One region of the Limnohabitans sp. Rim8 genome, then DNA from elsewhere that is predicted to be linked to it. Evidence: riboswitches for the same ligand, from Rfam matches in the RefSeq annotation. Region 1 holds a riboswitch; the other holds the start of a gene.
The links. A riboswitch is a leader RNA that binds a small molecule or an ion and turns the genes downstream of it on or off. The one in region 1 is predicted to bind glycine.

Region 1 (7,192 bases):
AATGAGCACACGCTGTTTGGCTATCGCGACCTGTTTGCTGCAAACGCAGTCGACATTGCCCAACCAGACCTGTGTTCTTGCGGTGGCATCAGTGCGGCCCGCCACATTGTGACGCTCGCGCAAGCGCATGGCGTTGCGGTCAATCCGCATGTGTGGGGATCGGCTATTGCCCAGGCGGCATCCTTGCAGCTCATTGCTGCGTTGCCGGTCGCGCACCATTCACTGTTCGCGCAGGAGCCTTTGCTTGAATACGATTGCTCATCTCATCCATTCAGGCAGCAGTTGATCACACAGCCCATCCAGCAACGCGACGGTTGGGTGTCGATACCGAACGGACCGGGGCTTGGTGTTGAACTCGATCGCAGCATTATTGAGCGATACCGTGTTGCTGGATGACCTTGGAAAAAGCGGATCCCAGACTCCTTGGCAACAAACCCTTACGACCGCTGCAGTAGCGTCTTGTGCCTACCGTGATGCGACGTGCCAGCGACATCACCATCAACAAGCATGGCCGCCTCAATCGGTCGGATAAACTGGCTTTCTGAAAAAATGAAAGCGCATCGCATGCCCCACCCTTTCTTGTCCTATCGGCTGGGTCTCGCTTGTCGTGATCGGGTCAGTCTCGCGGGGAAGCGATGAGCGATTCACCCGCCTCACGAGGCATCAGCCGAGGGGCACTCGTCCTGGCTGCGGCCACCGTGGTGAATCTGCCGTTCGGCACCGTCTATGCGTTTTCTGTCTTCCTCAAGCCGATGGAGGCGCTGCTCGGTATTGGTCGGGCCGAGATGGCGATCGTGTTTTCCATGGCGTCGATCTTTCTCACGATCGGCATGCTCATCGGACCCGGCCTTTACCGTCGCTTCGCACCCGTGCCCCTGCTGCTGGTTTGCGGGGTTCTGAGCGCCTCTGGCCTGCTGATCTGCGCCGCTGCACAGGGTATCGAGCATTTGTTGCTGGGCTACGGCGTTCTGTTCGGACTGGGCGGCGGGGTGGCTTTCATCATGATGCAACAAGGTCTGAACCAGACCATCAGCCCGATGAGCGGGCTGGCCAACGGCTACGTGGTGAGCCTGTATCCCATGGGTGCCATGCTGGGTGCACCAGTCTTTGGCTGGGCCATTGAGGCGTTTGGCCTGCGTGCAACCCTCACGGGTCTTGCGCTCACGGTGCTGACTTGCTGCGCCATCGCTGCCATGCTTTGGCATCGTGCCCAGGTTCGCATGCAAGATCCAGGAGCGAGTTCGGCCGACAGCGAAGCCCGCCACTGGGGCTTGTTTGCCCGGTTGTTTACTGTTTTCTTTCTCGCCGCCTCTGCGGGTCTGATGGTGATGAGCCAGGCTGCTGGCATTTTGCAGGCCTATGGCGCAAAAAGTCTGTTCGCGCTGGGCGGCACCACTTTCATCACCGGTGCGATTGCTGCTGCACGCATTGGAGGGGGCTGGCTCATTGATCGTTTCGCGGTGCCTCGCGTGGCCTGCGTGGCCCATCTCATCGCCCTCAGTGGTTCTTGCCTGCTGTTGACCTGGCCAGGGGCGGGCATGGCTGTCCTGTCCATGACACTGATTGGCTGCGGTTATGGCTTCATCTCGGGTCTGACGGCTGGTGCGATTGCGCGCTACTGGCATCCCAATGCCTTTGGCCGGGTGGCCGGACAGTTATACATTGCTTGGTGCATCGCGGCCATCAGTTTGCCGGTGTTGGCGGGCTGGCTGTACGACCAGACCCAGGGCTATGACCAAGCCATGTTGATGGCCGCTGGCGTGAACCTGCTGGGCGCACTGATGGCTTTGAGCTTGCCGACGACAGCGCGATCACCGCTTCAAGTTCAGCCTCAACCAAAAGTCGAGAAGACCTGATCATGCGGATGCACATCCCCAACGGCAGCATCTTGGGTATGCGTGGCAGCGTTGAATGTGCTGATTGTGAGTGCCAACGCAGGCTCAAGGGAACATCAACTATGGCATGACGGTTCGCATCAGCTGCCTGATTTCTGGGAGGAAAAGAGCTTCGGCTTTGTTGGCCACAGTGACCAGTCCGAATCTGGCTTTGATGCGCGGGGCTGGTTGAATCGGCAATTCAACAAAGTCAGGAGCCGAGGCACGAATGGCGAGCAGGACGGTGTCTGTTTGTTGGGTGACTTGAATGAGGTGTGAAATTTCATCGCTTTGCAGTTTCACCAAAACATCCGGATGCGCGATTTCGCCATACCTCTCCACCAAGATTCTTGCGGCTTCTTCACTCAAAGGCGTGGAAGCTATCGGGTAAGTCTTGAGATCAGCAAAGACGAGCTTTTTTTTGTGCACCAGAGGGTGATCTGGTCGGCACATGAACACGCCCTCCATCTCAGCAATTTGCGTGACCCTGAGATCAGGCGTTGGTATCAATGCGCGTATGTCCAATACGGCTGCATCGATCAACCGGTCTCGGAGCATTTGGGCCAAGCTTGCTGTGTTTGATCGGACAATTTCGATGTGAAAGTTCGGAAAATGTGTCCCGAAGTGGGCCAAGATGGGCGTGCTGAGCATGGCCCCCGGCCCGGAACTCAGGCCCAAGCGAATACGCCCACTGTCGCCGGCACTCAGACTGCGACCGCAGTCTTTGAGCTGCTGCGCGTACTCCATGAGTGTGTGACTGCGAGTCAGCACTTCATGCCCAAATGAATTGAGCTCAATTCGTTTGCCGATTCGGTCAAACAGTTGCCTCCCAAACTCCTCTTCCAATGACTTGATGCTTCGACTCAGGGCGGGTTGTGTCATGTGCAAGGCATCCGCAGCTTTCACAAAGGAGCCGACTTTGGCTAAAGCGATGAATTGGCGTAATTGGACAAGCGTCATATTAATCTATGCATTTTAGATTGCATAGATATTACCAACAATGCATTGGACATCATGATATGAGGTCAATAGCATGGGTGCATGTTCTTTTCATTTGAATTGGAGTGGGTGATGAGATTTGCTTTCAAAGTCGTGTCCAGTGTGCTCAGTTCCTTGGTGGTGTGTGGTGCGGTATTTGCTCAGAATTTCCCCAATAAAACCGTCACCTTGATGGTTCCATATCCTGCGGGCGGTGTGTCGGACGTCATTGCACGCACGCTCAACAACACCTTAGCCAAACACCTCGGACAGACGGTGATCGTCGAAAACCTGGGTGGAGCCAGTGGCGGTATCGCTGGCCAAAAGGTTTTGAACAGCCCCGCCGATGGACACATGATCTTTCAGGGTTCACCCAATGAATTGATCTTGGCACCTTTGGCCAATGCAGCCATCAAGTACAAGCCCGAAGATTTTCGACTTGTGCAGATGATCAGCATCAATCCTCTTGTGGTGCTTGCACGCAAAGATTTCCCCGCCGCAAATGGCGATGAATTGATCGCTTACGCTAAAAAGGCAGCTGCTGAGGGTAAGCCTCTGACATACGCCAGCGTCGGTCTCGGCTCTCTCTACCACTTGATGGGTGAGCACATGTCATCGATCACAGGCATTCCTATGACGCATATCCCCTACAAAGGCGGTGCTGCAGCTGTACAAGATTTGATGGGTGGACAAGTCGATATTTTCATGACGCCTTATGGCAAAGGTCAGGTTCAGCTGGTTGAGGATGGCAAGCTCAGGGCTCCCGCTGTCGTATCAGCAGAGCGACAAGCGCTTTTCAGCAAAGTACCAACTTTGAATGAGAGCAAAGCACTCAAGGGCTTTGTCTTTGATACCTGGGCAGGCTACTTTGTCCACAAAGATACGCCAGAGCCAGTGGTTCAGGCTTTGCACAAAGCTTTGAGTGACGTGGCCAGCGATCCAACCATCAAGAGCGCATTGGAAGCTCAAGCCATGATCGTCCCCCGTCCACAAACTTTGTCCGTATTGGGCAAGCTTTATTCAGATAACACGGCCAGGTACCGCGCCATCGCCAAATCGATGGGCTTACAAGCCCAATAACGAAAGCGTTGGATGCAAGACAGCAACTATCTCGCGCATTCTTGGGTGCAGCGCGTTGGTGATTTTATTCAGATCCGTCGTGATATCCATGCGCGCCCTGAACTGGCCTTCGAAGAGCATCAGACCGCTTCTTTGGTTGCCGACAAGTTGAATGGCTGGGGTTATGAGGTCACAACCGGTTTGGGTGGAACGGGCGTCGTGGGAACATTGCGCCGTGGTCAACAGGGCAAGTCCATTGGCCTGCGGGCGGACATGGATGCACTGCCAATCTCAGAGGTAGGCTCTAGCCCCTGGAAAAGTCAAGTCCCTGGAATCATGCACGCTTGTGGCCATGATGGACACACAGCCATGCTTTTAGCGGCCGCCAAGCTGATCGCTGAAGACCTTGAATTTGATGGAACGGTTCACCTGATTTTTCAGCCTGCCGAGGAAGGGGCTGGTGGTGCGCTGAAAATGATGGCCGATGGTCTGTTTGATCAGTTTCCATGCGATGCCGTATTTGCGATGCACAACATGCCAGGCGTTGAAGCCGGTCGCTTGGAGTTCCGAAAAGGTTCAGCGATGGCTTCCAGCGACAACGTGACCATCACTGTGAATGGACGGGGTGGACATGGTGCGTTTCCTCATGAGGCAGTAGATACAGTGGTGGCCGCGTCTTCGATCGTCATGGCGCTCCAGACGATCGTGTCACGCAATGTCGACCCACAGAAGACGTCCGTGGTGACGGTCGGGGCCATCCACGCGGGCATCGCCAATAACGTGATTCCGCAGACTGCCACGCTTGAGCTGAGCATCAGAGCGCTCGACACAGAAATTCGAGCCCTGCTCAAAGAGAGAATTCTGGCGCTGGTTAAGCTTCAGGCAGAAAGCTACGGGGTGCAAGCTGCCATCGACTGGAGAGAAGGGTATGCTGTGCTGGTCAATACGCCTGATGAGACTGAATTCGCGACGCAGGTCGCCACCAAGGTTTTTGGCACGCATCAGGTTGAGCCCAACGGACCTGCCTATACAGCCAGCGAAGACTTCGCATTCATGCTGCAGCAAGTACCTGGCAGCTACATTTTTATCGGCAACGGCGGTCCGGGAACTCGTGGTGCGTGTCACGTCCATAACCCTGGCTATGACTTCAACGATGAACTCATCGCACCAGGAGCGGCATTTTGGCTGGCCTTGGTGGGTGAGTATCTAAAAAAAATGGATCCCCAAAAATAGATGCTCGATAAACCAGTGGCGGCCTTTTTTGAATGTCGTCATGATTCTTTTTGAAGGGTGAGGCATGCACTGGTTCAGGCACACCTCAACACCGTGAATGATTGAAAACCATCGACCTTGTGTCGACATGTGATCGGGAGAGACTGCCACCGCGCTCGCGGCAGGCAGCGCCGAAGGAGCAACCGCCCCGGAAACTCTCAGGCCAAAGGACCGGTCACATGCCAATTCTCTGAAGAGCTGCTGGCGTTTCGTCCGCCAGTGCACCGAAGGAGCAAGCGACGCGCAGCTGTGCGCAGCGTGAATCTCTCAGGTTCTGAACAGAGGGGGCGCTTGGCGGCAGCGACTTGCTGACGCCAAGCTTCCATCCTTGACGTTGTAGAAAGCTCTTTTGTCATGAAAACCATTGCAGTCATCGGTGGCGGCATCACCGGCGTTACCACCGCCTACGCCCTGGCCAAACGCGGATTTGCCGTCACCCTGTTCGAGCGCCATCGCTACGCCGCTATGGAAACCTCGTTTGCCAACGGCGGTCAATTGTCCGCCTCCAACGCCGAGGTCTGGACCCACTGGTCCACCATCCTCAAAGGCATCCAATGGATGCTCAAAAGCGATGCACCTTTGTTGGTCAACCCTGCGCCCACATGGCACAAACTGTCATGGTTTGCGGAGTTCATCGCGGCAATGCCTCATTACGAGCGCAACACCGTCGAGACAGCCCGCTTGGCCGTGGCTGCTCGGCAACATCTGTTTGCATGGGCGCAAGAAGAAGGCATCGACTTTGACTTGAAGAAAGAAGGCATCTTGCACATCTACCGCGACAAGCAGGGCTTTGACCACGCCGGTCGCGTCTCGGCATTGCTGGCCCAAGGTGGCTTGCCACGCCGAGCGGTGACGCCCGAAGAAATGAAAGCCATCGAACCCACCTTGGCTGGTGACTACTACGGCGGCTACTTCACCGAGAGCGATTCGACCGGCGACATCCACAAATTTACACACGGCCTGGCCGAAGCGGCAGAACGTCTGGGTGTGAAAACTTTGTACGGTCAAGACGTCAAGACGGTCAGCAGCGATGGTCAGCAAGCCATCATCACCGTCGCAGGCGATGACGGCAGCCTGGTGCACACCTTCGATGGCATGGTGGTCTGCGCCGGTGTGGCCAGCCGAGATTTCGCGGCGCAGCTGGGTGACCGCGTCAATATCTACCCCGTCAAAGGCTATTCGATCACCGTCAACTTGAACGATGAAAAAAGCCAGGCCGGTGCGCCCAACGTGAGCTTGCTCGACGACGAAACCAAATTGGTGACCAGCCGTTTGGGCCTGAACCGTTTCCGCGTGGCGGGCACAGCCGAGTTCAATGGCGTGAACCGCGACATCCGAGCGGACCGCATCCGCCCCTTGATCGAGTGGGTGGAGCAATGCTTCCCCAAAATTGACACCCGCTCGGTGGTGCCATGGGCCGGACTGCGCCCCATGATGCCCAACATGATGCCCCGCGTGGGCCCTGGTCGCAAAGCCAATGTGTTCTACAACACCGGCCATGGCCACCTGGGCTGGACGCTGTCGGCCGTGACCGCTGACGTGGTGGCCAGCGAGGTGCAAGCAAGGAAGTCTGAATTGAAGGTCAGCCAGGTTTTGCAAATGGTTTGAACAGTTTTTTGAAATTGAATCCGAGCGCTGTCCACGCTGCGAGCCAATCGATGGAATTTTTTCCAACGATTGGCTCCAAATGATTCACAGAGCGCATTGAAAAGATGTTCGATTTTCCAAAATCGGTTACCTACACCCCACCCTCAAACTCTTAAAAGTATCCCTTGAAAATGCGCTTGATACACTGAAGCAAATGGGTATGATGGTTTGAAGGAAAAATAGGCGGCACCCTTTCCAGATTGACTTTCTAAAAACCCTTCTTCGAAAGAGCACATGAAATTTGGAGATTTCGTCAAAGTCAAATCTTTGTCAGACACGCAAAATTTCAAAGAAAACTTGAATCGGCTGGGCTTGCAAATGCCTTGCGATGACCATCTGGAATCGGGTGACACCGCGGCCAT
Region 2 (7,192 bases), on a different contig from region 1:
CCATCGACACCTTGTCCAAGGAAGTTGAAAAGCGCACCAACGGCCGCATCAAAATTCAAAACTTCTACGCTGGCGCATTGGGCGCAGAGCGTGAATCCATCGAATCGGTGCAACTGGGCACGCAAGAGCTGACCACAACCTCCACCGGTCCAGTCCCCAACTTTGTGCCCGAAACACGCATCTTGGATGTGCCCTTCTTGTTCCGGGACAAGGCGCACGCACGCGCTGTGTTGGATGGCCCCATCGGTCAAGAACTGCTGACCAAGTTCGAAGCCAAGGGCTTCAAAGCCTTGGCCTGGGCTGAAAACGGTGTGCGCCACATGACCAACAGCAAACGCGCTGTCAACGGCCCGGATGACCTCAAGGGACTGAAGATGCGCACCATGGAAAACCCCGTGCACGTGACCGCTTACAAGAGCTTGGGCATCGTGACCACCCCCATGGCCTTCACAGAGGTGTTTACCGCTTTGCAACAAGGCACTGTGGACGGCCAGGAAAACCCCCTGTCGGTGATCATGGCCGCCAACTTTGACCAGGTGCAAAAGCATTTGTCGCTGACGGGTCACGTTTATTCGCCTGCTGTGATCTTGATGAACAAAGCCAGCTTTGACAAACTCAGCGCTGCCGACAAGCAAATCTTTTTGGACTCCGCCAAAGAAGCTGTCAAAGCCAACCGCGCCCGTGTTGACAAAGACGATGCCAACGGTGTGGCCGAGTTGCGCAAAAAAGGCATGAACATCATCGAGAACGTGGACAAGTCCAAGTTCATTGCCACCATGGGTCCAGCCATTGCTGAATTCGAAAAGCAGTTCGGCAAAGCCAACTTGGACCGCATCCGCAATTTCAAGTGATTTGAGTTTGCCCATGACGCCCGACCGGCTCAGGCTGGCGGGCGTTTTTCAATTTGGCCGAGAAACTCCCCATGAAACAATTATTTTTACGCCTTGAGCAACGGACCACCGCCTTCTCGATGATGGTCGCCTGCGCGATGATGGCTCTGGCCTCGGCATTTGCCATTCACCAAATCGTGACCCGCTTCATCCTGGAGTCTCCGGCAGAGTGGACCGAGGTGTTGATCCGCTTCAGCCTGATCTGGATGGTGTTTCTCGGCATTCCCACCGCTTTTCGCACCGGCTCCATGGTCAGCGTGGATTTGCTGTACCGCTTGAGCGGCCAACGCATGCGGCGGGTTTTGGATGCTGTGGTGGCCATCTCGGCACTGACGCTGTGCTGCATCATTTTGTGGTGGGGCTGGGACTATGCCAATCGGGGCAGCGTGCAGTCCATGATTGGCCTTGAGGGCGTTTCCATGTTCTGGGCCTACTTGGCTCTGCCAGTGGGCGCTGTGTTCAGCATCATCGGCATCATCGGCTTTTGGCTGGATCCCCAGCGCATGGAATTGGAGAACGCACAATGAGTTCAGTCATGCTTTTCACGATGCTGTTGTGCTTTGCACTGACAGTGTCAGTGGCCGTTTCGATTGGTTTGTCGGCGATTGTCGGCATCCAGATTGCCAACGCCAACATGCTCATTTCCGTCAAGGAAATGTTCAACTCTCTCAACAAATTTCCGCTGGCCGCCATTCCCTTCTTCATTTTGGCGGGCAACCTGATGGAGACCGGCGGCATTTCTCGCCGCTTGGTCGAGTTTGCCAAGAGCATCGTGGGTGGCATCCAGGGTGGCCTGCCCATCACCTGCGTGCTGACTTGCATGATTTTTGCTGCGGTTTCAGGCTCCTCAGTGGCCACCACCTTTGCCATTGGTGCCATCTTGATTCCCGCCCTGATCAAACACGGTTACCCCCGCCCCTGGGCCACGGCCTTGCAGGCCACCTCGGCTGAGTTGGGGGTGATCATTCCCCCATCTATCCCCATGATTTTGCTGGGCGTGAGTGCCGAACTCTCGATCGGCGAGCTGTTTGTGGCGGGCGTGGGGCCTGGCCTGCTGATTGGCTTTGCCCTGATGCTGTTTTGCTGGCTGTATGCAAAGTACAAAGGCTGGGGCAAAAACGACGGCGAGGGCCGCCTGAGCTTTGGCAAAGCCACTTGGCAAGCCAGCTGGGCTTTGCTCATGCCGGTGATTGTGCTCGGCGGCATTTATGGCGGCGTCTTCACACCCACCGAAGCGGCTGCCGTGGCGGTGCTTTACTCCTTCATTGTCGGCACCTTGATTTACCGCGAAATCGGTGTCAAAGACATGTACAACATCCTGCGCAAATCGGTGATTTCAAGCGCGGTGATCATGTTCATCATCGCCAACGCCGGGCTGTTTGCCTTTTTGATCACCCGTGCCGGTGTGCCCGCGGCCATTGGTGCCTGGCTGCAAGAGGTGCTGCAGTCACCCGTATATTTCTTGCTGGGCGTCAATGCGGCCTTGTTCATCATCGGCATGTTCATCGAGACCAGCGCGGCCATCATCGTGCTGGCCCCGATCCTGGTGCCGGTGGCGATCCACTTTGGCATCGACCCGATTCAATTCGGCATGGTGATGATCGTCAACCTGGCTTTAGGCATGATCACCCCGCCTTTTGGCGTGAACCTGTTTGCCGCGTGTACGGTGGCACGAATATCGCTGGACAGGATCATCAAAGACCTGATCCCCTTCATCGGGGTCATCTTGGGCTGCCTGATGCTGATCAGTTATGTACCAGAGGTATCACTGACCTTGCGCGACTGGATTTACAACAAATAAAGCTAGAATCAACCTCTGTCAGGAGAGTGCCTGACTTGTCTTCCCTCATGAAACAAGTCAGACCGCCGAAGGCGCAGGCGGTTTGAAAAACTGCTGAACGCTCAGGCAAAAGGACTGACAAAACGCTTTTCATCAAAGCGTTACCTCACTGGAGAGAGGTGCTGGGATATCGATCCACGGCATCCACCGAAGGAGCAACCCGCAGAACGTTTGGCTTTTAGGCTGAATGTCCCCGGCGAATCTCTCAGGTAAAGCGGACAGCGAGGGCAAGCGCTACAGCATGTGCTGTGGTTTTTCATTGCCCTTGGAGTTTTTGTGACCGCTGCTGCCGACTTGCTCACCACCCCTTTGAATGCACTGCACACCGAGCTGGGCGCCCGCATGGTGCCTTTTGCCGGTTACAGCATGCCCGTGCAATTCCCGGCAGGCTTGGTCGCTGAGCACCACCACACTCGCAGCGCGGCTGGCTTGTTCGATGTCTCGCACATGGGCCAGTTGTGCCTGAGCGGACCGGATGCTGCAGCCGCCTTCGAGAGCCTGATGCCGGTGGACGTGATGGGTCTTGGCCTGCACAAACAACGCTATGGCCTGTTGCTCAATGACGAGGGCGGCATCATCGACGACCTGATGTTCGTGAACCGCGATGTGGCCAACGGTGGCGACATTTTTGTGATCGTCAACGGCGCTTGCAAGCACGGCGATTTGGCCCACATCCAAGAGCGGATCGGCAGCCGCTGCACCATCACGCCGCAATTTGACCGCGCCTTGCTCGCCCTGCAAGGCCCGCAAGCGGTGATCGCTTTGCAACGGTTCTTGCCGGGTGTCGAAAAGCTGGTGTTCATGACCGGCGCAGCTTTTAATGTGGATGGCGCAGACCTGTATGTGACGCGCAGCGGCTACACCGGCGAGGACGGTTTTGAAATTTCTCTGCCCGCCCACGCTGCCGAGGCTTTTGCCCGCCGCCTGCTGGCCCAGCCCGAAGTCAAGCCCGTTGGCCTGGGCGCCCGCAACTCATTGCGCTTGGAAGCCGGGCTGTGCCTGTACGGCAACGACATCGACACCACCACCACCCCGGTCGAAGCGGGCTTGAACTGGGCCATGCAAAAGGTGCGCCGCACCGGTGGTGCGCGTGCGGGCGGCTTTCCGGGTGCGACCAAGGTGCTGGCTCAACTCGATGGCACAGCCCCAGCGCAACGCTTGCGCGTGGGCCTCATCGGCCTAGAACGTGTGCCGGTGCGCGAGCATGTCGAGTTGCACAACGACGCAGGTCAGAAGGTGGGCGAAGTCACCAGCGGCCTGCTCGCTCCCACCGCCGACCAGCCCGTGGCGCTGGCCTATGTGCAGGCAGAATATGCAGCGTCGGGCACACGTCTGAACGCCATGGTGCGCGGCAAAGCCGTGCCCATGCAAATCAGCCCCCTGCCCTTCGTGCCCAACCGCTATTACCGTGGTTAAAGCCTCACTTCATCGTTAATTGGGGTCAGATCCCAATTAAATGTCACCAATTCAACACTCAAGGAGCCCCCTCATGATCAAGTACACCGAAGACCACGAATGGTTGCACATTGACGGCGACACCGCTGTCGTGGGCATCACCCACCATGCGCAAGATGCGCTGGGCGATGTGGTGTTTGTCGACCTGCCCGAAGTGGGCAAGTCCTTTGCAGCAAAAGATGTTGCGGGCGTCGTCGAGTCGGTCAAAGCCGCCGCCGATGTTTACATGCCTGTGGACGGTGAAGTCACCGAAGTGAACGAAGAACTGCGCGGCGACCCATCACTGGCCAACACCGACCCACTGGGCAAAGGCTGGTTCTTCAAGGTCAAGTTGTCCAACCCGGCACAAACCGATGCTTTGCTGGACGAGACGGCTTACAAAGCGTTTTCTGCAGCTTGAAAGATTAAACGGAGCCACGCATGCTGATGTCCACCCTCAAGCCCTTGGGCGAACTCGAAAACCCATCCGAATTCATCGCCCGCCACATTGGCATCAGCGCTGCCGACGAACAGCACATGCTGAGCGTGATCGGTGAGGCATCGCGCCGGTCGCTGATCGAATCCATCGTGCCGCGCAGCATCGCCCGCGCCCAGGACATGGTCTTGCCTGCGCCCCTCACCGAAGCAGCCGCTCTGGCCGAACTCAAAACCCTGGCGCAAAAAAACCGCCTGCTCAAAAGCCACATCGGTCAAGGCTATTACGGCACGCACACGCCGGGCGTCATCTTGCGCAACATCCTGGAAAACCCCGCTTGGTACACCGCCTACACGCCCTACCAGGCTGAAATTTCACAAGGTCGCATGGAAGCGTTGGTCAACTTCCAGACCATGGTGTGCGACCTGACGGGCATGCCGATTGCCAATGCCTCGATGCTGGACGAAGCCACTGCGGCGGCCGAAGCCATGACGCTGGCCAAGCGCTCGGTCAAAGCCAAGGGCAACCGCTTCATCGTCGCAGGCGACGCCCACCCGCAGACCATCGAGGTGATCCGCACGCGCGCAGAGCCTCTGGGCATTGAAGTGGTGCTGGCCGAGAGCGAAGCGCAGTGGAACGAGTTGCTGGACGGCGACGATTATTTTGCAGTGTTGGAGCAGTACCCGTCGACCACCGGACGCTTGGGTCAAGACACTGGGGACACCCTCAAAGTGCACGCCAAGAACGCGGCTTACATCGTGGCCGCTGATTTGCTCGCGCTGACCCTGCTCATGCCACCGGGCGAATGGGATGGTGGCGGTGCCAACGGTGCCGACATTGTGGTGGGCACCACCCAGCGCTTTGGCATGCCCATGGGCGCGGGCGGTCCGCACGCGGCCTTCATGGCCTGCCGTGACGAATACAAGCGCTCTCTGCCTGGCCGCTTGGTGGGCGTGAGTGTGGACGCACACGGCAACCCGGCATACCGCCTAGCTCTGCAAACCCGCGAACAGCACATTCGCCGCGAAAAAGCCACCAGCAACATCTGCACCGCGCAAGTGTTGCCCGCCGTGGTGGCCAGCATGTACGCCGTCTACCACGGTCCGCAGGGCTTGAAGCGCATTGCGCAGCGCGTGGCCAGCTACACCGCAGTCTTGGCCAACGGACTCCAGCAGATGGGCTACACACGGGTCCATGAGAACGCTTTTGACACCCTGAGCCTGCAAGTCGGCGCAGATCGCGCGCGTGAATTGGCGCAACGGGCTGTGCAGCGCGGTTTGAACATCCGGGTGGTGTGGGAAGAATATGTGGGTCTCTCGCTCGACGAAACCACCACCCGCGATGACATCCAACGCCTTTGGGAAATATTCGCCAGCAGCGGTCAGCCGCTGCCGAGCTGGGAACAGTTTGAAAAAGGCGTCGCCCCGCTCATTCCCGATTCCCTGCAGCGCACCAGCCCCTTCCTCACGCACCCAGTGTTCAACCGCTACCACAGCGAGACCGGCATGCTGCGCTACATCCGCCAGTTGTCCGACAAAGACCTGGCGCTGGACCGCAGCATGATCCCGCTGGGCAGCTGCACCATGAAGCTCAACGCCACCAGCGAGATGATCCCCATCACCTGGCCCGAGTTCGCGGGCGTCCACCCCTTTGCCCCGGCCGACCAACTGGCGGGCTACCAACTTTTGGACCAGCAGCTGCGCGACTGGCTGTGCCAGGCCACTGGCTACAAAGGCATCAGCCTGCAGCCCAATGCCGGATCGCAAGGCGAATACGCAGGACTCTTGGTCATTCAGGCCTACCACCGCGCCCAAGGCCAGGGCCACCGCAACATTTGCCTGATCCCTTCCAGCGCGCACGGCACCAACCCCGCCAGCGCCCAGATGGTCGGCATGACCGTGGTGGTCACCAAGTGCGACGACAACGGTAACGTGGACATGAACGACCTGCAGGTCAAGTGCGAGCAACACAGCGCCAACCTGGCTGCGGTGATGATCACCTACCCCAGCACCCACGGTGTGTTCGAGACGCAAGTCAAAGCCTTGTGCGAATTGGTGCACCAACATGGCGGGCGCGTTTACGTGGACGGCGCGAACATGAACGCGCTGGTGGGCGTGGCCGCACCCGGCGAGTTCGGCGGCGACGTGAGCCACCTGAACCTGCACAAGACCTTCTGCATCCCTCACGGCGGTGGTGGCCCCGGCGTCGGCCCCGTGTGCGTGGTGGAAGACCTGGTGCCTTATTTGCCGGGCCACGCCACGGGCGGCTTGCCAGTCAATGGGGTGGGCGCAGTCAGTGCTGCCCCCCTGGGCAATGCCGCTGTGCTGCCCATCAGTTGGATGTACTGCCGCATGATGGGCGCCCAAGGCCTGAAACACGCGACCGAGGCGGCAATTTTGGCGGCCAACTACATCAGCAAGCGCTTGGCCGACCATTACCCCACCCTGTACGCCAGTGAAAACGGTCGTGTCGCCCACGAGTGCATTTTGGATTTGCGCGGCTTGAAGGACACCAGCGGCGTGATGGCCGAAGACGTGGCCAAGCGCCTGATGGACTATGGCTTTCATGCGCCCACGCTGAGCTTCCCTGTGG

Region 2: linked by a shared signal. The riboswitch ahead of gcvT (glycine cleavage system aminomethyltransferase GcvT) and the one ahead of Q1M54_RS02750 (D-amino acid dehydrogenase) in region 1 are both predicted to bind glycine.

Annotation. Positions count from the first base shown of each region.
Region 1 covers NZ_CALPTI020000003.1:51,816-59,007, reverse strand. The annotation lists gene Q1M54_RS02775 (mandelate racemase/muconate lactonizing enzyme family protein) at 1-396, shown strand, start outside; gene Q1M54_RS02770 (MFS transporter) at 636-1,856, shown strand; gene Q1M54_RS02765 (LysR family transcriptional regulator) at 1,956-2,834, opposite strand; gene Q1M54_RS02760 (tripartite tricarboxylate transporter substrate binding protein) at 2,946-3,932, shown strand; gene Q1M54_RS02755 (M20 aminoacylase family protein) at 3,945-5,144, shown strand; glycine riboswitch at 5,269-5,367, shown strand; gene Q1M54_RS02750 (D-amino acid dehydrogenase) at 5,538-6,791, shown strand; gene Q1M54_RS02745 (NADH:flavin oxidoreductase) at 7,065-7,192, shown strand, end outside.
Region 2 covers NZ_CALPTI020000007.1:246-7,437, forward strand. The annotation lists gene Q1M54_RS06530 (TRAP transporter substrate-binding protein) at 1-851, shown strand, start outside; gene Q1M54_RS06535 (TRAP transporter small permease) at 923-1,417, shown strand; gene Q1M54_RS06540 (TRAP transporter large permease) at 1,414-2,691, shown strand; glycine riboswitch at 2,701-2,818, shown strand; glycine riboswitch at 2,830-2,962, shown strand; gene gcvT (glycine cleavage system aminomethyltransferase GcvT) at 3,007-4,146, shown strand; gene gcvH (glycine cleavage system protein GcvH) at 4,220-4,585, shown strand; gene gcvP (aminomethyl-transferring glycine dehydrogenase) at 4,606-7,192, shown strand, end outside.